4 regions of the Paenibacillus polymyxa M1 genome follow, and region 2 is predicted to be linked to each of the others. Evidence: riboswitches for the same ligand, from Rfam matches in the RefSeq annotation. Region 2 holds a riboswitch; each other region holds the start of a gene.
What was found. Region 2 has a riboswitch for thiamine pyrophosphate ahead of tenA (thiaminase II). Riboswitches for the same ligand answer to the same signal wherever they lie in the genome.
Positions count from the first base shown of each region.

Region 1: linked by a shared signal. The riboswitch ahead of PPM_RS13575 (thiamine phosphate synthase) and the one ahead of tenA (thiaminase II) in region 2 are both predicted to bind thiamine pyrophosphate.
Region 3: linked by a shared signal. The riboswitch ahead of thiC (phosphomethylpyrimidine synthase ThiC) and the one ahead of tenA (thiaminase II) in region 2 are both predicted to bind thiamine pyrophosphate.
Region 4: linked by a shared signal. The riboswitch ahead of PPM_RS04720 (ECF transporter S component) and the one ahead of tenA (thiaminase II) in region 2 are both predicted to bind thiamine pyrophosphate.

Region 1 covers NC_017542.1:3,080,620-3,086,435, forward strand. The annotation lists gene thiO (glycine oxidase ThiO) at 1-1,136, opposite strand, end outside; gene PPM_RS13575 (thiamine phosphate synthase) at 1,194-1,787, opposite strand; TPP riboswitch at 2,118-2,226, opposite strand; gene PPM_RS13580 (ABC-F family ATP-binding cassette domain-containing protein) at 2,312-3,865, opposite strand; gene PPM_RS13585 (cupin domain-containing protein) at 4,303-4,842, opposite strand; gene PPM_RS13590 (hypothetical protein) at 5,196-5,816, opposite strand, start outside.
Region 2 covers NC_017542.1:4,569,616-4,575,431, forward strand. The annotation lists gene PPM_RS20535 (O-antigen transporter) at 1-396, opposite strand, end outside; gene PPM_RS20540 (glycosyltransferase) at 401-1,522, opposite strand; gene PPM_RS20545 (NAD-dependent malic enzyme) at 1,920-3,641, shown strand; TPP riboswitch at 3,712-3,813, shown strand; gene tenA (thiaminase II) at 3,948-4,637, shown strand; gene thiM (hydroxyethylthiazole kinase) at 4,663-5,508, shown strand; gene thiD (bifunctional hydroxymethylpyrimidine kinase/phosphomethylpyrimidine kinase) at 5,505-5,816, shown strand, end outside.
Region 3 covers NC_017542.1:887,924-893,739, forward strand. The annotation lists gene PPM_RS03955 (Fe-Mn family superoxide dismutase) at 1-26, opposite strand, end outside; gene PPM_RS03960 (alpha/beta hydrolase) at 278-1,315, opposite strand; gene PPM_RS03965 (IclR family transcriptional regulator) at 1,614-2,357, shown strand; TPP riboswitch at 2,474-2,585, shown strand; gene thiC (phosphomethylpyrimidine synthase ThiC) at 2,769-4,583, shown strand; gene PPM_RS29550 (hypothetical protein) at 4,789-4,941, opposite strand; gene PPM_RS03975 (YitT family protein) at 5,449-5,816, shown strand, end outside.
Region 4 covers NC_017542.1:1,053,679-1,059,494, reverse strand. The annotation lists gene PPM_RS04725 (ABC transporter ATP-binding protein) at 1-674, opposite strand, end outside; gene PPM_RS04720 (ECF transporter S component) at 674-1,270, opposite strand; TPP riboswitch at 1,575-1,684, opposite strand; gene PPM_RS04715 (TatD family hydrolase) at 1,727-2,524, opposite strand; gene PPM_RS04710 (polynucleotide kinase-phosphatase) at 2,545-5,154, opposite strand; gene PPM_RS04705 (3' terminal RNA ribose 2'-O-methyltransferase Hen1) at 5,151-5,816, opposite strand, start outside.

The sequences.
Region 1 (5,816 bases), 1.5 Mb from region 2:
TCCTTGAGAAGTTCAGAAGAAAATTTACTTATTCCAAGTCCAGCTGCACCTGCCCCTTTAAGCATAGCTGCCATCGCTCGCCCAGTCGCATCACTAAGCAGGACACCGTTGCGATAATGCCCGACTGCAGCATAGACGCCCTCTACTCCAGGAACAGGTCCAATGAAAGGACGCTCCGCAGCTGCCTGCGGACGCAAGCCTGCCCATGCACGTACAAAAGAAGCTTCCTGTACACGCGGTAACCAGGCAGATGCACGTGCTAACAACCCCTTTAAGCCACCTACGGTCACCTCTTTGTCATATTGATGCGGAAGACTCGTGGCACCAATCCAAAGCTCGTTATTCTGTTTAGGCACGAGGTAAATATCGTCAGCATAAATGGTATAATCCAACGGATGATCCTTCAAGGAGACCGCTACCGCTTCGCCCTTGACCGGGTATAGTGGATAATCAAACCCAATTTGTTCTAGCAATTTCAAGCTGTCCAAGCCTGCGGCAATCACGACCTGATCGCAGGAAAAAAATCCACTATCCGTTCGCACACCACAAACTCGACCATCCTGTATGACCAGTTCCTCAGCTTGAGTTCCAGACCATATTGTTGCTCCCAGCACCGCAGCTGCCCCTGCATAAGCACGGCAAAGCTGGACAGGAGACACTTGTGTCTCCTTTGATCGGTAGATAGCCCCAATTACTTGATCTGCCAAGCCCGGAATCCGTCGGGCCAACTCCTTGGCATCCCACCAAATGGGACGATCATCCTCTCGCATATTCGCAGCATTCCAGCGTTTTTGGCCCTCTGCTTCCGAACGAAATGGGGTCACAAATCCTCCTGTACGAAAGTCCACTGAAATACCCGATAAACGTTCCAAATCACAGACAAGGTCAGGGAATGCATCTCGACTTGTACGGGCAAATCGTGCCAGCTCAAGGTCTGCAAACTCTTCACTTTCCGCTGCCAGCATTCCCACCGCTGCTCCTGATGCTCCCTCACCAGGGATCCATCGTTCCAGCATGATCGTACTACGTCCCTCCTTAGCCACATGATAAGCAATGGAACTGCCGATCACACCTCCGCCTATGACCAAGCATTCAGCGTGTCCTATCGCTTTTTTCTCTGTATGTGTCTTTGACATATGTTCCGTGTCTCCTCTCCAGTAAGCATTCTGCTTTCCCTTCGTCTTGTTTTCTTGCTACAGGTCGTGAACTACAAGATCTACCATTCGCCTATATTCCATCGCTGCTGCAACGGGTGACTTTGCTTCCCATATACCAGACATCACCGCAATTCCGCTTGCTCCAGCATGATAAAGCTCTGGAACATGATGGGGTTGTATGCCTCCCAGCGCTATCACCGGAATGTCCGACAATCTGCAAATGCGTTCAAGCTGTGCTATACCCCGCGGTACAAGACCGGCTTTACAATGGGTCTCATATACATGACCAAATAGTACATAGTCTGCTCCAGCCTGCTCGGCGGTCTGCACCTCCTCCAAGGAATGTACAGACACTCCACAGCGTGTACCCTCTGAAAGTAGACTTTTCGCATCCACCACAGATAACCCATTAGCTGGAAGCTGGACAGCTCCTGCCGAGGTAAGTAAAGCTACGTCCACGCGGTCATTTACTACAATTTGCCGCAAAGGAACTTCCTGCTTGATCATGCTACGAGTCAAAGAAAGCAAAGCAGAGGCACCCTTCTGTTTCGAACGTGCGTGTACATAATGAATATAAGGACAAATAGCGGCAGCCACTTGGGGTACATTCACACAGGAGACACTTTCCATCGTAATTACGTGTAATTCGATCTCATTTTCACCTCACTTGGACTAAAGAATATGAACTTGTGTTATAAAAAAATCGTATTAGCTGAATCTATATTGTTTTAGCTCCATATTGGGTAATATCATACGGAGCCAGCCACATGTACCAGCAATAATGAAAGGAGATTATATGTAAATCCATCTACGGAAACTCGAACAAATGAAGATGAACGAAACGCAAAAAGCCACTTCCCAAAGGAAGTGGCTTGACAAACGTTCAAAATCAAACGGACTATTATATCCGTAAACGTATATCGTTCCCTGCGCAAACAAAAGTAAAGAGCTACTACCTTGTTTGTACAGTACTCACTTCCCTACGCTGGCATAACCCAGATCAGGTACAAAGGGTCCGAAATCCATTTATTTCGTCTCAGCCGCATGGGCGGCTCCCCTAGTGTGACTATTTTATTGTATCAGCTAAAGATAGCTTAGCATATTTTCCTAATTCTGCAAACCCCACCTTGTATGAAATCTGTCAGAACTGGATTTTAGTTAACTTTACTAGACCACTCTTCTACATTCCACGTTTTGGTTACCCAATCCTCGTAAAAGTCCGGTTCGTGGGATACAAGCAATACGGTCCCTTTGTATTCCTTCAAAGCGCGTTTGAGTTCATCCTTTGCTTTGACATCCAAGTGGTTGGTGGGCTCATCAAACAGTACCCAGTTACTCTCACGCATTAACAGTTTACAAAGGCGGACTTTAGCCTGTTCTCCACCACTAAGCGCAGACAGAGGCCGCGTGATATGCTCATTCTTCAAACCACAACGCGCCAAATGCGCTCGTACTTCATGCTGATTCAAATGTGGAAATTCATTCCATACATCGTCAATCGGTGTAATTTTCTCTGCCTTTACTTCCTGCTCAAAATAAGCGGGCTGCAAGAAATCTCCTTGATAGGTTTTTCCGCTGATTGGAGGTATTTTCCCCAGAATGGTTTTGAGTAACGTAGACTTACCAACACCATTGCAGCCTACAATTGCGATCTTTTCGCCACGTTCGATCGTCATGGACATTTTAGGCAAAAGGGCATGAGTATAGCCAATTTCAAAATCAATACCCTCAAAAACTGTTTTCCCGCTTGCACGGGCTTCTTTGAACTGAAAGGTTGGCTTTGCGGCTTCTTCTGGCTTATCAATACGTTCGATTCGATCAAGCTGCTTTTCACGGCTTTTTGCACGACCTGATGTAGATGCGCGCGCTTTATTGCGCTGAATAAAATCTTCCTGTTTCTTAATATATTCCTGCTGCTTCTCATATGCATCAATATGCTGGGCTTTGTTCAGATCCGCCATTTCAAGAAACTTTTCATAGTTAGCTGAATAACGGGTCATCTTAGCAAATTCAAGATGGTAGATTACATTAACGACTTGGTTCATAAATTCAGTATCATGTGAAATTAGGATAAAAGCATAGGGATAATCCTTCAAATATCGCGTAAGCCACTCAATATGCTCCACATCCAAATAGTTGGTAGGCTCATCCAGCAGCAATACATTTGGCTTTTCCAACAGCAACTTCGCAAGCAGCACCTTTGTCCGTTGCCCACCACTAAGGGCTGCTACATCCCGATCCAGTCCGATGGCAGAGAGACCTAATCCATTCGCCATTTCTTCAACCTTCACATCAATGAGGTAAAAATCCCCCATATCCAGTTGCTCTTGAATTTCTCCCATCTGTTCCAGCAGTACTTCCAACTCTTCGGGAGAAGCCTCTCCCATTTTATCCGTAATCTGCATCATTTCCTTTTCCAGTTCCAACAAAGGAAGAAACGCGTCTTTTAATACATCACGTACTGTTTTACCTGGCGTTAGCTTGGTGTGCTGATCCAGATAGCCATAACGTACACGTGGAGTCCATTCCACTTTGCCTTCATCTTTAAGCAATTTTCCAGTCAGAATGTTCATGAGTGTCGATTTACCAACACCGTTTGCTCCTACCAATCCTACACGTTCCCCCGCAAGTAATCGAAAGGAAACATTTTTAAATAACGCACGGTCCCCAAAGTTGTGGGATACATTTTCTACAGTCAATAAACTCATAACCTGTTTTTGGCTCCTTATTGTCTCATCGGCATTGCCGAGTGTTCTTATTTCATATAGCTATTGTTTCTTTCAAAGCTTTATTGTAGCACATCCGGCACCCTTATCGGAATATTGAAAACAGCGAATTTTAAGGTTTTCAGATGGATTGGCCTAAAAAAAGAAAAACAGTTAATCGTAGTAGCACTTAAGCTCCTCTTCGGTAGGTACGTAAGGAGTTTCTTGCTGCTTTGGTAATCTAAGCTTCTAGTATACAGAAGCTTACAATTCCCTAGCAACGAATGCCTAAATAATTGATAAGTTCTAATAACAATTAATAAAAAGGAACTCTATGTAGACAGTCCTCATGAGTATCGGAGGAATAATAAAATGAAGAAAATGTAATCATCCCGGTCTGGATTCTGGACCGGGATGAAATAAAATTAATTTATAATTGGCTATCTTTCAGCAGACATGGCAATTTCTTTTGTTTCATGAACTGTACCAAATGGATGCTCAGGCGGTGCATAGATAACGTATATCTTAAGGGGCGTATTTCCTGTATTAATTACATTGTGCCATTTTCCAGCAGGTATCATAATTGCATAGTCATCATAGGCCATCACTTGATAATCTAATTTGTCTTTCCTATCCCCCATTTGAACAAGTGCCTGACCTTCTTCAATACGTATGAATTGATCAGTTGTTGGATGAGCTTCTAAACCGATATCATCGCCAACATTAATACTCATCAGAGTCACTTGAAAATGTTTCCCTGTCCATATAGCAGTACGATAATTTTTGTTTTGATTTGCAGCCTGGTCAATATTCACTACAAATGGACTTTGTCCATAATCTCTTAATATTATCTTTTCATTGAGATTACTGTCGTTGTTGTACCAATTGTAGTATTGAGGATTATAACTCCGATAGTTGTAATTACAGCTGTTATACATAGGAATATGCCATGGGAAGTGATGGCATGATTTAGGGTACATACTCATTCTCCTTTTTTTGATTCAGTGTTTACTTATCATATGCGGTTGCCTATATAAAGGACTAAAAACCTTCAACATTAGGCAAGTGCCTAAATGATGCCAAGACAAAAATATTCACAAGCGGTTTCGTCTTTTACTTCAACAGATATTAGCACTTAAATTTACATATAACGGCATATACTTTGCGAGTGGTGTCAGCTTCGTTGGAACTCCCCCGATATGTCGAGTATCAAATTCCATTTATTTGACTCACTCTTTAAAATAGCAGTGACCATAAAATCGAAAGACTAGGCTGTCACTGCAGGCCAACCTTTTAGTTGACCTAATAATACGAAACCCACCCCGGAGAGTGATTAATTTAAGCTGTTATGATATTTGTATTCGAAATACCCAGCAGCTGCCGCAGATTTTTCATCCGTAAAACGCTCAACCGCTTGAAAAGGAGCTGGATATGAATCTCTATAAAAATATTTCATTCCAGTACCCGGTTCTATGCCTCCAATAATAGATTGCTTTCGGACGACTCTTCCACCACCAAACCCATAGTTATTGTAATATCTGTCTCCAACTGGAATGCCTTGGATAAACGCGATCATACCCACATCATCTATCGTGTTATACCATTCCTCTTGTGGAATGAGTGGAAGAGTGAACGTATAGGAAATGCCATTCCGTGCTGCTTTTTCGTTATGGACGTTAATCATTCGAGCCAGATCTTCCTGAACGGTGCGAACGATGGTAGAACGGCGCATTTGCTCAAAGGTTAATGAATTGTTCAGTAACGAAATGGGGGTCTGACTCTCAAGCTCCTTTTGAAAACCCTCCACCCATCTCTGATTCCGCGCATCATATGCGTGCAGATAATTGTCCAGGGTGAATCCCACACTATTGCCTGCTGCATCAACATAGGCATAAGGCTTTTTTTCGCTCCACTTGTGGCCTATGACCGCTTGTCCATACGCATCTTTATAGGT
Region 2 (5,816 bases):
GCATGAACTCACGAGAATATGCAATCCGATCAAGGCATACAGCATGAACAGTGGGCCAGACTCAACACCCAATAGCGAGTGCAGCAACGGATGAACGGAAAGTAAAATGATCATGGCAAGCACAGTTAGCACTAGAGGTGCTTTTAGTAATAGAGAACCGAGCGGTAAGCTGCGTAGCGGAAGTTTCTTGTCACCCTTGGATACCAGCTTGGCGGTTAATAGCTGGATGGATAAGCCCAAAACGGACAGCAGTGCAAAGAGGGCCAGCAGCGCGTTCGCCTGACCATAGGCTTGTCCGGTAAGATACCAGCTCGCTGCAATGTGGAAGAAAAAATTAAATCCGTTAAGCAGCACATTAAAGAGGGGAAACATCAACGAACGCAGTCGGTTGTTCACGTGGTTATCTCACCCGCCGATCCAGTCGCCAAATCTCAATGATAGAGCGCAAAAAACGAATGGAATCTTTCCAGACATGAATGTGCGAGCCATCTCGGTCAATGCATTTGACGGGTAATTGCAGCACACGAAGCTGAAGTCGCTTGGCAATAAACATCATCTCCAGATCCAGCGCCAGTCCGAGTTGTTCCTTCAAATGTGGAAACATCCGCTTCACGGCAACCGAACTCATCACTTTAAGACCCGTCTGGGAATCTACCACACCTGTTGGTAAAAAGGGGCGAGAAACGACCCTTTTGCCAAAGCTGACGATAGATCGCAATAAAGAGCGATTCTCGGCGGTCATATCTTTGGTTCCAATCACAACATCATAGTAGCCCTGCTGAACAACATTAATCATTCTGGCAATGTCCTCAATAAAAAAGGAATCGTCCGCGTCCACAAATACGTAGTAATCCGCACCGATGGTCCGCATTCCTTCGAGATACGTCCCTGCCTTACGCGTATTGCGTCCCAATTCCCTTGTTTGAAGCAGCGGACTCAGGTTCTGGTTAATCCGGTTTACGGACAAGTCCGTTGCCGCCTCCAGCGCTTTAATCAAGGCATTCGTGCCATCGTGACTACCATCATCAATGAGATAAATCGAACCCTCTATAATATGGCTACGGATAAAGGTTTGCAGTCGCTCAGCAAAGGTTTTGACATGAACAAAACGTTTCTCTTCGTTATATACAGATAAGATGAATGCAACATGTTGGCTTTTGGTCGAATACTCGGGATAGAGCAAGCTTTGTATTTCAGAAATGATTTCTTCGGTATCATTGGCTTGCCAAAATAGCAGACGCAATCGGCCTACTCCGATAATTTGCACCATATGCTGATCACTGAACGGAAAGGTTACATCCGTCACCAATAGCAATGGCATTTGCGGAAATTGGCTACGGATCTGATTAGCTTTCCGCACGGCTTGCCCCGGCTCCCTATAATCAATCAGGCAGCAACATGCATCCTCGTAGACTGAAGCGGTCTCCGTGTCCTCGCACTGTATATATTGGTAAAAACAAATCACATTGGGATAATCAATAGCCCTGTTGTTATCGCTAAAAATGGCTATAGGTCCCTGCACACAAACCTCTCCTTTTCCTCCGAATAATTCTATTTTGTTGAAAAAGAATTAAAAATGTTTGCTTAGCAAGATTAAATTAATGTCCAAATACTTCATATTTTCTTAACAAAATAGCTCACATCCCTTGATATATAAACATTTAAGAGAAGAAAAATCTATTTTCATATTTGATAAAAACAGAGTATTTGGACCTGATTCATTAGGACTATAAACATGCGATTTACAAGATGAATCCGAAATTAAAATTAGTTCTATAGGATTAATAAGAAGATATATATAAGGTCTTTTTGTCATAGATAAATAGAAGAATAAAACCAATTTGCATGTCCATACTATGGACAACATGTCATCTTTCATCATGAATAATTATCAAAATACAGGGAAAGAAGGTCTTTTTATGGAAGCATTCCATGTCAATCGTGATGGGTCATTATCTACTCCCTTACGAGGAAAGGACGTGCTAGCAAACCCTCTTTTGAACAAAGGAGTGGCATTTACAGAAGAAGAACGCAAAGAACTGGGCCTGGAAGGAATTCTTCCTCCCACTGTCCTTTCATTGGAGAAACAGAGCGTTCGGGCATATCAGCAATTCTTGGCACAACCCACCATGCTGCGTAAAAATGCTTCACTTAACGACCTTCACAATCGAAATATCGTACTCTACTATCAACTGCTAACCGACCATTTGAGTGAAATGCTGCCCGTAGTCTACACACCGACTGTAGGAACCGCCATTCAAGAATACAGCCATGAGTACAACCGCCCTGGGGGCGTATATTTATCGATAGATAATCCGAACGGTATTGGACAGGCGTTTTATAATTCCGGTTTGAGTAGTGAGGATGTTGACCTGATCGTCGTGACGGATTCAGAAAGTATTTTGGGAATTGGTGACTGGGGTGTCGGGGGAATTAACATCGCTATTGGCAAACTTGCTGTATATACAGCTGCGGCAGGCATTCATCCCGGGCGGGTACTGCCCATTGTACTGGATGTCGGCACGAATAACGAGAAGCTGCTGAATGATCCGCTGTACATCGGAAACCGGCATAAACGAGTTCGCGGAGAAGCCTATAATCAATTTATTGATACCTTTATCAGCAAAGCATTAACACAATTCCCGAAGGCGCTTTTGCATTGGGAGGATGTGGGTAGCGTGAACGCACGACACATTATAGGGAAGTACGGTCAAAACATTCTCACCTTCAATGATGACATCCAAGGCACAGGAGCAGTGACATTAGCTGCGATTGTTTCGGCGGTAGGTGTCACCAAAACTCCGCTACGTGAACAAAAAATACTTGTCTTTGGTCCAGGGGCAGCAGGAATCGGTAACGCCGACCAAATACGGGGTGCTATGATCAAGGATGGGCTTCCTGAGGAAGATTCATTCAAGTCGTTTTGGGCCTATGATTATCGTGGACTATTAACAGACGATATGGAAGATGTACTGGATTATCAGAAACCATATGTGCGTAAAAAGGAAGAAATCAGCTCATGGGCCCGATCGGAAGATGATAAAATACCGTTGCTGGAGGTCATTCGTCAGGTAAAACCCACAATCTTGATTGGAACTTCCGGTGTAGCGGGTGCCTTTTCTGAAGAGATTATCAAGGAAATGGCACAGCATGTGGAACGACCGATCATTATGCCCATGTCTAATCCTACCAACCTTGCTGAAGCGGTACCCGAAGATTTGATACGATGGACTGATGGCAAAGCATTGATTGCTACCGGAAGTCCCTTTGAGCCCGTCACCTATAACGGTACGAAGTTTGAAATTGGACAGGCGAATAATGCCTTTGTCTTCCCGGGGCTAGGTCTGGGCGCAATTGTGGTCAAGGCCAAAAGAATCACCCCTTCCATGTTTACCGCAGCAGCTGATGCCGTTGCCAACGCCGTAGATTCGAATGAACTTGGCGGTGCACTGCTGCCCCATATCCGAAAATTACGTGATGTTTCGTTCGCGGTTGCGGTTTCGGTAGCGAAGGCTGCAATTCAGGATCAGGTAGCTCAGGCACACATTTCAGATATTGAACAAGCCATTCGGGATGCGATGTGGAAACCGGAATATGTAAGGGTCAAAGCCGTGGAAAGTGTAATCCAGCACCCTCATTAATCCTTGACTGGAATCAAAGCAGTTTGACATAACCTAGGAACGAATGTACAGTATTAGTCAAAAGAATAGGAAAGTCCACTAGGGGAGCCATTATGGCTGAGACAAGAATGAACTTGGACCCTTTGAACCTGATCTAGTTCGTACTAGCGTAGGAAAGTGGAGCCTTCGTATATAAGGTTTCAAGCGTTTTCTGCGCATTGAACCTATGTTGAAGCCGCTCCAGTTTTCGGGGCGGCTTTTTGGCGTTGTTCCGAGAATTGTATCTTACGGGACTTCTTGTTCTCCATTTTTATTGGAGGTGGGGAAATGAGTTTTTCGCAAGAACTTCGTCGGCAGGCGGATGGCATTTTTCAAGCCATTTATGAGCATCCCTTTGTGAGAGGTATTGCTGAAGGAAATTTAACAAGGGAGCAGCTGATTCACTATGTAAAACAAGACTTTGAATATTTGAACGCCTACATGCGGATTTACGGCATCGCGATCTCCAAAAGCACAAGCCGGGAGGATATGGCTGTATTTAACGAACAGATCTCTTTTATTCTCAACAGCGAGGTTCATCCACATCAAAACTTTTGTGCTATCGCAGGTGTCACCTATGAAGAGATGCAGGGATATCCACTCGCTCCGTCCGCTCATCATTATATCCGCCATATGCTGACAGTCGCACATGAAGGTAGTCTTGGAGAAATCATGGCCGTGCTGCTGCCATGTCCATGGACATATCTTGAGATTGGACGCAGGCTAATGGATGAGGTAAGACCGGACGAGTCTCATCCATTCTATGAATGGATTTGTTTCTATGGAAACCAGATTGAAGATGTAACATCCAAATATCGCGAGCGTGTGGATGCTTGGGCGAATGTCGCCACGGCTGCCGAGCAAGAGCGGATGATTGAGCATTTTATGCTAAGCTGCCAGCTGGAATATATGTTCTGGGATATGGCTTATAAGCAGGAACAATGGCCCGTCCAGATGCGCGCTACGGTCTTGGAATAATCAGTAGAGATGAGAGAGGATAAACATGATGAGTATATGGGAACAAAGTTATTCGGATCTCCTGACAAAGGTACAAAATAGCAACCCCCTCGTTCATAATATAACCAATGTGGTGGTCACCAACTTTACAGCCAACGGCCTGTATGCGCTGGGCGCTTCCCCGGTGATGGCTTATGCACCCGAGGAAGTAGCAGATATGGCAAAAATAGCGGGCGCCGTCGTGTTAAATATCGGTACGCTGAACCGCGAGCTGGTAGATGCCATGATCATTGCTGGACAATCAGCGAATGCTCATGGTGTTCCAGTTCTGCTGGATCCGGTTGGTGCGGGAGCGACGAGCTTTAGAACCGAGTCAGCACTGCGGATCCTAAAAGAAGTAAAAATCTCACTAGTGCGAGGCAATGCAGCCGAAGTCGCCCATCTAATCGGAGAAGTCCGAGAGATTAAAGGGGTAGATGCAGGCAACAGTGCTGACAGCAGTAATGTCGATCTGGCAGTTCGGGCTGCACAAACGCTCCATACCATGGTTGTCATCACTGGAAAAGAGGACGTCATCACCGATGGGGTCGAAGTACGATTGATTAGTGGCGGAGACGCGCTGCTTACGAAGGTAACCGGAACAGGCTGCCTGCTGACCTCTGTGTTGGGTGCGTTTGCAGCAATTGAACCCAACCTGCTGCTCGCAGGTACAGCAGGTTTGGCATTTTACGGTGCAGCAGCTTCCCGAGCCGCAGCACATACTGCAAAACTGGGGCCAGGCAGCTTCCAGATAGCCTTTCTCGACGAGCTTGCCAAACTACATACTGGTTCCCTGGAGGGGCATGTCACGATCCGTGAAGCTGGAACAAGTACAACAGGTGGTGCGCGATGAGAGACGTGCATGTACCGAGAGCGCTGACGATTGCCGGTTCAGACAGCGGCGGCGGAGCTGGAATTCAAGCCGATCTCAAAACCTTTCAGGAGCTTGGCGTATACGGCATGTCGGCTATTACAGCCATTACGGTACAAAATACCTTGGGAGTTCACGGTGTATATCCGTTGCCACAGGAAGCAACAGCGCAGCAAATCGAAGCTGTAGGATCAGATCTTGGAGTCGATGCCCTGAAGACTGGCATGCTGTTTGACGCGGGCATCATCCGCCTTGTGGCCGAGCAAATTCGAAAGTTCGGCTGGGAAAAG
Region 3 (5,816 bases), 2.2 Mb from region 2:
AGGAAAGACCCATAAGTACTCAGCATCGTTTTTACCTCCCGTATCCCACTATGGCTATCCGGCAGATCTAGCAGATCTGTCCTGGATGCATATGTACCCAGTATATTCGCCGTCTCATCGGGAATATGTCTATGAACTTCCTTCATCAGGTTATACCTTTTTTGCAGAACAATAATTAATCGTGGAAAATAAAAAAAGAAGCCTGTCTACGGCACGGGTTAAGTGTCCATAGGCAAGCTTCTTCAAGGCGATGAAGGCTTATATCGAAAATAATTCTTTACTTCGTAGTCGTTTGTTTCTGGGCAGTAGCCGTAGTTTTCTTGTCCTCCAGCTCCTGTACACTGCTTAAAAATGTCGATACCCGCCGTAAATATTCACGAGGATGCTCTCTGAAAATAAGCTCATGTATCCCGTTTTTGACAATCCATACACTGGAAAGTGGGTTGGTCTGATTGGCAGCGAGCTTTTCCGCAATGGGGTAAGGAGCCTTTTCATCCTGTGTACCATGCACAAACATGATTGGAAACGGATAGTCCTCCTTTTTTACTTCCTGATATGGAATCTGATGCAAACTGGTGCCGTTCAAGACTGGAAACAGCAACTCCAGTATTTCCAAAGATGGATGTCTCGGCAAATTAATTTGATTGTGAATGTTATGGTAGAGCGTATCCGGTTCCAGTAGGAAGGTGCTGTCCAAAATCATCGCGTCCACATCTTTGGTTTGCAAACCCGCCTGAAGAGCGGTTCCTGCTCCCATAGAGAAGCCCCATACAATAATTTCCGACGAGCCGCGTTGTTTTGCAAGCTGGATGGCCCCAAGAAGCTGTTGGGATTCTGCCTTGCCTCCGGTTGCGACGGCCTTGCTGTTTTGTGACGCAAATCCGTAATCGAACATGACCACATTAAAGTTCAAGCTATGGGCATAATGCGCCAGATCATACATGGGAATCCAGCTTTCTTCACGGTTGGCTCCATAGCCATGACTGAAAATAATCGTTTTCCGCGATTGATCTGCCGGGATATACCAGCCTTGTACCATGCGGCTACCATCCTTGGCTGGGAAGCTGACTTCCTCATAAGGCATACCTTTGGCCTGCATCGGATTAGAGTATAATGGCGCGACGGTGGGATTCGTAAGCACCCAGGCGATGTAAGCATGCAAGGCAATAAAACAAAACAACAGAAAAAATACGACCGACAGCAGCAGAGCAATCACAACGTGCTTGAACCGCAGCATACGGGGATTAAAGAGTGGGGTGGACGGCTCCTGAACAGCGGTCTGTAGCTGAGCGTTGCGCTGGGATGTCGAAATCATGTAAGAGCCTCCTTATATAGAATTGATCTTCGAATCATAAAATTTAGGTATAATTCCACTTGAAAATAGTAGGGTATGTCCGTATAGATACCTATTATCGTATGATGGGTATTATCCAAAGTCAACGTCTGAACCGGAAAAGTAAAAATGATGCAAAGAATTGTCGATGTTTGTTCTTGTTCTGTAATATGGTTGTCACAAAAACATCGGTTTACAGTAGCCGCGACTATTCTATATAATTTATGTAACCATGTTTCATAGTGTGAAACGAATATGGATACAAGAGGAGCGGTTCACGATGGAAGACCGTAAATTAACCGTCCGCGCTGTAGAGCGTGCACTTGATATACTGCTGTGTTTTACCGCAGAATCTGATCTTGGTCTAACGGAGATTGCCTCCCAAATTGGTCTACATAAAAGCACCGTTCATCGTCTTTTGACTACGCTAGAGGATCGGGGATTTGTCGTTCGGAATGCCGAAACGGAAAAATATCGGCTTGGTTTTCGCATATGGGAGCTGTCGACGCATCTGTCCCAAAGCGATGAGCCGGCGGTGTTGTTACAGCCTGCAATGGAAGGACTGCGTGATCGCTTAGGGGAGACGGTCAGCTTGTACCTGCGGGATGGAAGCATGCGTATTCGCATACAAGCCGTGCAGAGCAATCAGGCGATCCGCAGGGTTGCTCCCGTGGGAGCGCGTATGCCGCTGGCTGTGGGAGCCTCCAGCAAGGTGCTGGCGGCCTTTATGCCGCCACAGGAGCTGGAGGTACTGCTAAGCAGTGAAGAATGGCCTCCCTCGGTAGATCCTGAGGTATATAAAGCCCAGCTGCAGGACATTCGTGAGAAGGGGTATGCGACTAGCTATGAAGAACGTGAGCCAGGAGCTGCGGCTGTGGCCGCGCCTATTGTGAACCGAAAAGGACAGGTCGCGGCGGCATTATCTGTATCCGGCCCGGTCAGTCGACTTGCACCCGAGACGCTGCATGATTTTGCTCCGGTTTTGATCGAAGCAGCTAAGGAAATGGGGCTTATGCTCCCGTAACAGTAATCAATACAAAAGGAAATCATACAAGGGTTGCCAAAGCTATAAATTTAAAGTAGTCTGATAGAGATGGCGGATGTCTGTTATAGCCGCCAATTCATGTGAATAGAAAGTATCACAGTTACTGGGGGAGCCTGTAATGCGGGCTGAGATGGAATCGGGCAAGATTCCGGACCCTTTGCACCTGATCTGGATCATACCAGCGTAGGGAAGTAATCGGCCATTGAAATGTATACGCAGCTGCTGTCTGCGGTGACGCATAGGGTTTTATTCCATGTGCGCACTGTCTGGATAGCTGCCTCGTTTGATTAGCCGGTTCCCTAGGGAACCGGCTTTTTTGCATAGATCAGCGCCACCCTCGGAATGGTTCCGGATCGGTGTGTCACTTCAACGATACGGGAGGAATGGATCATGAAATCAATGGAAACCGAAGGAACAAAAGAAACAGGAGTGAAATCAACAGCAGTAGAGAAGACAAGTACGGAGCAAGCCAGTAGGGTTAATTCTTTCCCAGGGAGCCGCAAGGTGTATATTCAAGGTTCTCGGCCGGACATTGCCGTGCCAGAGCGTGAAATCGCACTGCATCCCACACATACGCCGCAGGGAATAGAGTATCATGAGCCACTGCGTGTGTACGATACCAGCGGTCCGATGACAGATGAAGCCTATCAGGTGGATATTCGTCAGGGCTTGCCACCATTACGGCGAGCTTGGGCACTGGAACGGGGGGATGTGGAGGCTTACGACGGCCGCGCCGTCAAGCCGGAGGATAATGGACTGAAACCCGGCTCCAAACGGGAAACAGTGGAATTTCCCGGCGTGACCAACCGTCCGCTACGGGCTTCACAAGGACGCACTGTGACGCAAATGCATTATGCGCGGCAAGGGATCATTACGCCTGAAATGGAATTTGCGGCGATCCGTGAAGGAGTGGAGCCCGAGTTTGTGCGGCAGGAGTTAGCGGCTGGACGAGCCATTTTACCTTCAAATATCAATCACCCGGAAAGCGAGCCCATGGTCATAGGGCGCCATTTTCACGTGAAGATCAATGCAAACATTGGAAATTCCGCGGTTACGTCCTCCATCGAGGAGGAAGTGGAGAAGATGACCTGGGCTGTACGCTGGGGCTCAGACACCGTCATGGACCTGTCCACAGGTCGTAATATCCATACGACACGCGAATGGATTATTAGGAATTCACCCGTACCGATTGGGACGGTGCCGCTATATCAGGCACTGGAAAAGGTGAACGGCGAAGCAGAGAAGCTAACGTGGGAGCTGTATCGAGACACACTGATTGAGCAGGCGGAGCAAGGAGTGGACTATTTTACAATTCATGCGGGAGTATTGCTGCGATATATACCGATGACGGCGAATAGAATGACGGGAATTGTATCCCGGGGCGGGTCGATTATGGCAGCTTGGTGCCTTGCGCACCATCAGGAGAACTTTTTGTATACGCATTTTGAAGAAATCTGTGAAATTATGAAAACCTACGATGTGGCCTTTTCTCTCGGGGATGGTCTGCGTCCGGGTAGTATCTATGATGCGAATGATGAAGCACAATTTGCAGAGCTGGAGACGTTGGGCGAGCTAACGCAAATCGCATGGAAGCATGATGTCCAGGTCATGATTGAAGGGCCGGGACATGTCCCTATGCACAAAATCAAGGAGAATGTGGATTTACAAATGGAAATTTGTAAGGAGGCTCCCTTTTATACTTTAGGGCCGCTGACGACGGATATCGCACCAGGATATGATCATATTACCTCAGCTATCGGGGCGGCCATGATCGGTTGGTTCGGGACGTCCATGCTGTGCTATGTTACGCCGAAGGAGCACTTGGGTCTGCCGAACAAGGATGATGTCCGCGAGGGAGTTATTACCTACAAAATTGCCGCACATGCTGCCGATCTGGCGAAGGGCCATCCACGTGCACAGCAGCGGGACGATGCTTTGTCCAAGGCGCGTTTTGAATTCCGCTGGCGCGATCAGTTCAATCTTTCGCTTGACCCTGAGCGGGCCTTGTCCTACCATGATGAAACACTACCGGCAGAGGGGGCCAAGGAAGCACACTTTTGCTCGATGTGCGGTCCTAAGTTTTGCAGTATGCGTATCACACAGGACATTCGTGCCTATGCGGCAGATAAGGGACTGAATACCGAGGAAGCCGTCGTCGCCGGGATGCGTGAGAAGGCAGAGCAGTATCGGGATGGCGAGCGATAAATCGGTAGCGATACGAAAGTCAATCAACTGGGAAGCCTCAACAAATAGTACAGTTAAGCTCGTCAGAGGTTTATTTCCATGAATGTATGAGTTTAGGTTTAGAAACGCGTGAGATAGCAAAAAGCCGTGGTTCTCTACAGTCGATGTAGAAAACTACGGCTTTTCAGCTTATGTAAAGCGAGATATGCACCGGATTAACGGAGCTTTATTTTTTACCCATTTTTTCATTCAAAATGTCCTGAAAGCTGAGCTTCTTCTCCGAGCTATCTTCTTTCTTCTGCATACTCACCGCGTTGGCACGTTGGTATTGGTGGTGAAAGGGCATCAGGGTGTGGACAGTTAAGTTCATTGTATTCATGTGGGTCATTCCTCCAATTCCATATTGTCAAATTCAGATTGAGTTGCTTAGGACGTCTGTATAGGACTATTTATATGTACTTGATGTCGTAATGCCATGTAGGTTGCTTGGTAAGGTTTCAATCATTATACCCGCATTTATCCAAAGTAAAACGCTTTTGCCATAAAACAGGAAGATGGTCGTATGTGTCCAAAATGTGTATTAGGAGGATGGTCATTTTAGGGGAAAATGTGCCTAGGGCCTAAACAAGGGCTAGAGGCCCGTTTTCTTAGTTTAGTAGTCGGGATTGTGTTTTTTTGTCGAATAACCTTGTATTAGCGGAATTTTGCGGAATTCTAAGCTTGGACTAAGGCAGTCTGGTGGCGAATTAAAGTGTCAAAGTTGTATTGACTTTATGTTGGGTAGTAGATACCATGAACTGGTTGTCAGCGTATTTTGGCAAGAAGAGTCAGCCAATCCATCTGGCAATTCATCCGTTGAAATGTTAGAGAGAGGATTAGAGCATATATGAAAAAAAGTATTGCAGATATCGTATTTATTATTCTGGGTGCGTTTTTTTTCGCGCTGGCTGTTAATCTGTATGTGATCCCGAATGAGTTTGGCGAGGGGGGCGTTACAGGGGTCACGATCATCTTGTACTACCTGTTTCAGTGGTCTCCCTCGATCGTCAATCTGGTGATTAATGGCTTGCTGCTGATTGTTGGATATAAATTTTTGGACAAGAGAACGACCTTGTACACTATAATTGCGGTCGCATTTAACTCATTGTTTTTGCATTTAACGGTCAACTGGCGGATTGATTCGCATGAGCCGACGATTAATGCTGTATTTGCCGGAGTTTTGGTAGGGGTTGGAATTGGCTTAATTGTACGGGT
Region 4 (5,816 bases), 2.3 Mb from region 2:
ACGTCTTCCGCCCTTCCGTCCGCAATCATTTCTCCTTGATCAGAAAGCACCACAATCCGATCCACATCCTGGACAATTTTATTGATTTTATGCTCTACAATCACCAGCGTCTGGTCTGCCGAAATGTTGCGAATGGTATCCCACACCTGTGTCGTGCCCTCCTCGTCCAACAAGGCTGTCGGCTCATCCAGAAAAAGCACTTCCGGCTCCATAGCCAGCACCGATGCAATCGCCAGCCGCTGTTTCATTCCTTGTGACATGCTGGCAATGGGCAGATGTATATCATCCGTTGGAAGACCAACCTGCATTAGCAGCTCGCGAATGCGGGATGGCATCTGCTCCCTTGGAACCTGCTTATTTTCCAATACAAAAGCCAGTTCCTCGTCTGCATATGACATACAAAATTGTGTGTCGGGATCTTGAAATACAATACCAGAGAGACTCGGGATCACGGCAGCATCGTATTTCATAGGCACTTCTATCGTGCGTGGAATCAGACCGCTCAGCACCTGAAGCAGCGTTGATTTGCCGCATCCGCTCGGCCCCAGTAGCAGCAGCTTTTCCCCTTTGCGAACAGATAAGGACATATTGTGAAAAAGCAGCTCTTGCTCACCGGGGAATTTCAACCGAAGACGGGTGATCGAAGCCACCACATCTTCGTTGGCCGGGCTCATCAATCCAGCCCCTTATAATCTTGTTCCGTTGCCGGTCTCAAACTTCGCGTAACGCCGGTTACTTCCAATGCCTTAGCCAGATAGAAAGCGAATATTCCAGCAATCACAATACTGCCAATCATCCGAAATCCAATATACAAAACATAGTTCCAGGTCGATAGCTGATCAATATACCCATAGCTGAAGTCTAAAATCAGAGAAGTGACAGCAGCTCCTGCCGCAGCTAGTGAAGCAATCCACAGGTTGGCGTTCCGATACAGAAAAATCGCAAAGAACAGCTCCGCTCCCAAGCCTTGCAGCAGACCATAGTACAAGGTGGACATGCCCCATTCACTTCCCAAAAAAGCACTGACGGTTGCCGCGGCCACCTCTGCCAAAATCGCAACACCCGGTTTGCGAATGATGAGATAAGCGAACGTGCCAGCCATAAACCACATGCCATACATTAGTTGTTCGGCGTGCATACCGAATGGTTTCATCAAATCATAGGCAGGTCCCCATATTTTGTAGACCAGCCCAAACACCACGGAGATTACAATCGTGACCAAAATATCAGTCAGCTTCAGTCCTTTGGACGCTCTTACATTCGTATTCATTGTTGATACGCTCCCCTTTTTCTTTAAAATAGGCCATTTGGCCATAAAAAAAAGCCTGTCCGGAGCTGAATCTCCAGGCAAGCTTTATGCGCAGTCATAAAATGATCACCATACATTATCAGTTGTCGACATATCTCATATAGCACAGCAGTCTACTGCACTAAAACCAAGCCAAAGTCAGGTACAGAACAAGACACGCTTGTCCGTCTGCAACTTTTTACAGACTGTAGCTCATTAACTTGATATAGGATATGAAACGTATCCATCGACTAGCCGCCGCTAATCGGCGGTATTCCTGTTTCTTGTAAGGTGTTCTAGGTTTCTCTACGCTGGCATTACCCAGATCAGATTTCACGGTCGGCGGCAAGGGCCACCCTCTCAGCCTGACTATCTCAAGCTCCCGACAATGCTTTTTAATTCACTATAATATATACCACATCTATGGCTTTGACAATCCTATAATCCGAAGAAACGTTTGGCCGTTTCCGTCGTCGCAATTTCGATCTCCATCATGCTGCGGCCTGTGCACTCGGCAATCGTAGCGGCGATGTGAGCGAGATACACCGGCTCATTACGCCCTTCTTTGGGCTTCACGGGCAAATTACGCGGGGTCAAAAATGGAGCGTCCGTTTCAATCATCAACCGGTCCAATGGAATATCCCTGACCAGCTCCCGCAGATGCTTGCCGCGCCGTTCATCACAGATCCAGCCTGTGATACCGATATACAGTCCCATTTCCACATACGTATGCAATTCCTGAGCAGTACCAGTAAAACAATGCACCACCGCTTTATCGACAAGCTCTTGATGCTCTCGTAACATAGCGACAAAATCCTCATGCGCATCTCGTTCATGCAGAAATAACGGCATATGTAGCTCACCCGCCAGTTGAATCTGCTCTCCAAACCATCGGCGCTGTACATCACGCGGAGAAAAATCACGGTTATAGTCCAACCCGCATTCTCCTATGGATACGACCTGCGGCTGAACCGCGAGTTGGCGGAGCTGTTGAATCGTATCTGTGCTGCAATTTTTGGCATCATGGGGATGCACGCCAGCTGTAGCATACAGCTGACCAGGATAACGCGCTGCATACTGAGCGGCCTCTCGACTACTGCGAACACTGGTTCCAGTAATAATCAACGGTGTAATCCCTACAGCCGCTGCTCTCTCGACCACCTGTTCCCGATCTGCATGAAACGAACGGTGCATCAAGTTCACACCAATATCAATCAACGGTGTACTCCTATCCATCTCAATCCCTCCTTCGCAAACTACAATCTCGGATCAATCGGCTCCGATTCCAGAGATAGCGCGGCCAGGACGCATTCATGTATACGCTCCACCGTATCCTTGCGGACAAAACGTTCCACGCCCTCCATGCCAAGCGCTCCTTCCATCAAGGCATGACGCTCCTTTTTGTTCGTTCGACGCTGCTTCAGACGTTTTAAATTCTCAGGGACAAGATAATCCATACCGTAAATGATGTGCAAGTACTTCCGGCCTCTCACCTTGATTGCAGGCTGAATCATCTTGTCCCGATTTTTCATCAAAAAGCGTTCCGGCTTGATCACAATGCCCTCATGACCATCCTCTGTCATCTCATTCCACCAGCGAATGACCTCTTCCTCGCTTGTTTCATCCGTGATGACACGATACTCTGTCTCCATAAATATAGAGGACAGTCCTGCCAGCTCCCGGTTGTGCTCCATATGCCAAATATGAGATTGGTCAAAAAACGTCTGTCCGCTGTGGGCCAGTGTATGAAACGGTGCAATACGAATTTCATCCAGACCGTCCACATCCCAGCAATATTTTTGAAAAGCCTCTTGGAACGTTACGGCATTGCCATATTTCTGTTCCATTTCCTCCAGCCAGTCTCCAACCTCTCGGCCTGCAACCTTCGCCTGCTTCAGCTTGTCTACCAGCTTACTGCGATCCAGCAGAGCTGCTTCACCCACATGCGCATACTGTGCAGCAATCAGTTCCCGAGCCTTGAGATTCCACGGTACAATTTCCGCATCCAGCAACACAAAATCCGTCTGGTTCTGTTCAAAATATCCGGCATCCACTAGATCCGCATTCAGCTTCTCCAACACCTGCTTCCCAAAGCCTGACTCAAAGAAGGGTCGTCCGCTTCGGGTGTAGATCGTGCCCAATGTCGGGTAGCCTACATATTCAACAGCAGCCAGTTCGTTTTTGAATAATAGCAAAATCGCCCGACTACCCATATGCTTTTTCTCCGCTACCATCGTTTGTACGCCTTGACTGCGATAATAAGCTAGCGCTTCACGCGGATGCTCCAGATAACCTTCCTCTCCGGAAACCTTGGGGGCAGGACTCATCGTGGGCGGAATGTACACCAGTTCCTCCATCGGTACCGTCACATGTGACACGGTATCTATAGCGGTTTTGACCGATTCTCCTTGTACGCGCACTTCGCCATACGATTCCGTCAGCACACTGTAACCAGCGATGAGCTTACGTAAATTCGGCGGGGAAAACCGTTTTCTCTGCCACCGGACAAGTGGGCTATCGGGATCATTCGCATAATTCTCATGAGCCGGAACGCTGACAAATTCCTTTTCCGGATAACGATAAGCGGTCAGCATACCACCAAATACCACACCTTGATCAATATTCACCGTCTGATTGACAAGGGTAGGCTGCGGTCTCGGATCATGTCCCCATACTACTATTTCTCCCGATTCATGGTCTACGAACCAATCTTTGCGGATTGGTTTTCCGTCTGCATCCTGACCTTCCGTATCTCCATAACGACAGTAATCAGAAATACGCGCCGACTGTTTGCCAATAAAATGATCCTTGATCCCCGCATGAGTCACAACTACGTGCCGCAACCCGTTTCTGCCGAAAATAAGATGAGAGGGTGCATGTAGTAGAAAATCCCTCAGCTCGCCTCTAAGCTGTTCCGCTGCTACCTTGCCCGCTTTTTGTTCATATTGAACCATTTCCTCTGCGAATCGTTCATCTCCATGATTGAGAGTTACCTTTCTTCCATCAAGGTAACGACCGATTTTCCAGCCATGATTGCTGTCAATCATGTAGGCGAGTCCAGCGTCCACGTGCTTTTTCCAGAACTGCACTGCTAATAACGATTCTGGGCCACGGCTCATCACATCTCCGACAGACACCAGTCTTCTGCCTTCTGGATGATGGTATAGTCCTTCCGTATCTTCCATATATCCGAGCCGCTCTATCACTTCCAGCATCTCACGGTAGCACCCGTGAATGTCACCAATGATATCAATGCCTGCACCCATATCATGAAACAGCGGCTGAGCACAACGGGCAAAGTTAACCTTTTCTACATCCTTGAGGACATAGCAAGCATCAAAGCCTTCTTCCCGGATACCGCGCAGGTTCCGCTTTAACAGCTGCGTCTGCTGCTTGACCCGTTGGCGGCCACGCGGATGCGCCCGGCCTGAATCACGTTCCAGTAGCACAGATTCGGGTACATCCAGCACCAAAGCCATCACAGGTACATGTGCCTTGGCTGCCAGCTGTACATATTTCTGGCGATCCTCAGCATACAGATGGGTGGCATCCACAACCGTCAGCTTATTCAGACGACAGCGCATAGCCAGAATGGTATCCATCGCTTCAAACGCCTTGGCTGACATCTGCTGGTACTCATAAAACAGCACGTCCGATTCCAGCCTTGGAAGTCCGCTCCAGTCTATAAATTCCGTATCTCCGACCAGCTGGCGAAAATGATCTGAGGATACCACTTCCGTTTTCAATAGAATCCCTTCGCTCACCAGCCTATCCAGTAAAGTGGTTTTACCACTATTCGAGGCCCCTACCAACACAACCAGTCCAGCATGCGGTAGATTAATCGTTCGTTCGGATGAAATGCTCATGAATTCTTCGGCTCCTTTCTGCGCGTAAATACAGCCATTTGGGTCGGTTGTCCAAAGCCTTCGACCTCTTCTCCGATCCCTTCCAGCGCTAATGAATAGGGAGCTTCCTCAATCCATTGCTCGCATCGTTCACGAAACTCGCTTCTGCTCCATTCAAAACGGTGATCGCCATGCCGCAGCTCTTGCTGATCCATACGATACACCTCATTATATTCTCGATTGGGAGTCGTCACGATCAGCACACCCGGCTGATATTCTGTCACAATCGTATCCATCACCCGGTTCAGACGATGCTCATCCACATGCTCAATGACCTCACACAGGATCATCACATCTTTTCCCCGCAATTGCTCATCATAATAAAAGAGAGAGCCCATCATAGGTGTAGGGCGAATTGCATCAGCATGCCTTTCCAGCTTGGCAAAACGCTCCACCGCCCTCACCTGTGCATATGCAGACGGCTCCACCGCCCAAATCTCTTCAATGCCCTTCATTCGAGCCATCCGAGCCGAAAGCTTCCCTTCCCCTGAACCAAAATCTACGATTTTCTGTCTTCGGGGCAGCTTGCGAATCACATCCATAATGGCTTGATACCGCAGCTCATTGAGCCGTACAGTAGGCTGTTGCGTCCCTTCCTCCAGTGACTGTTCTTGCTGCTGATC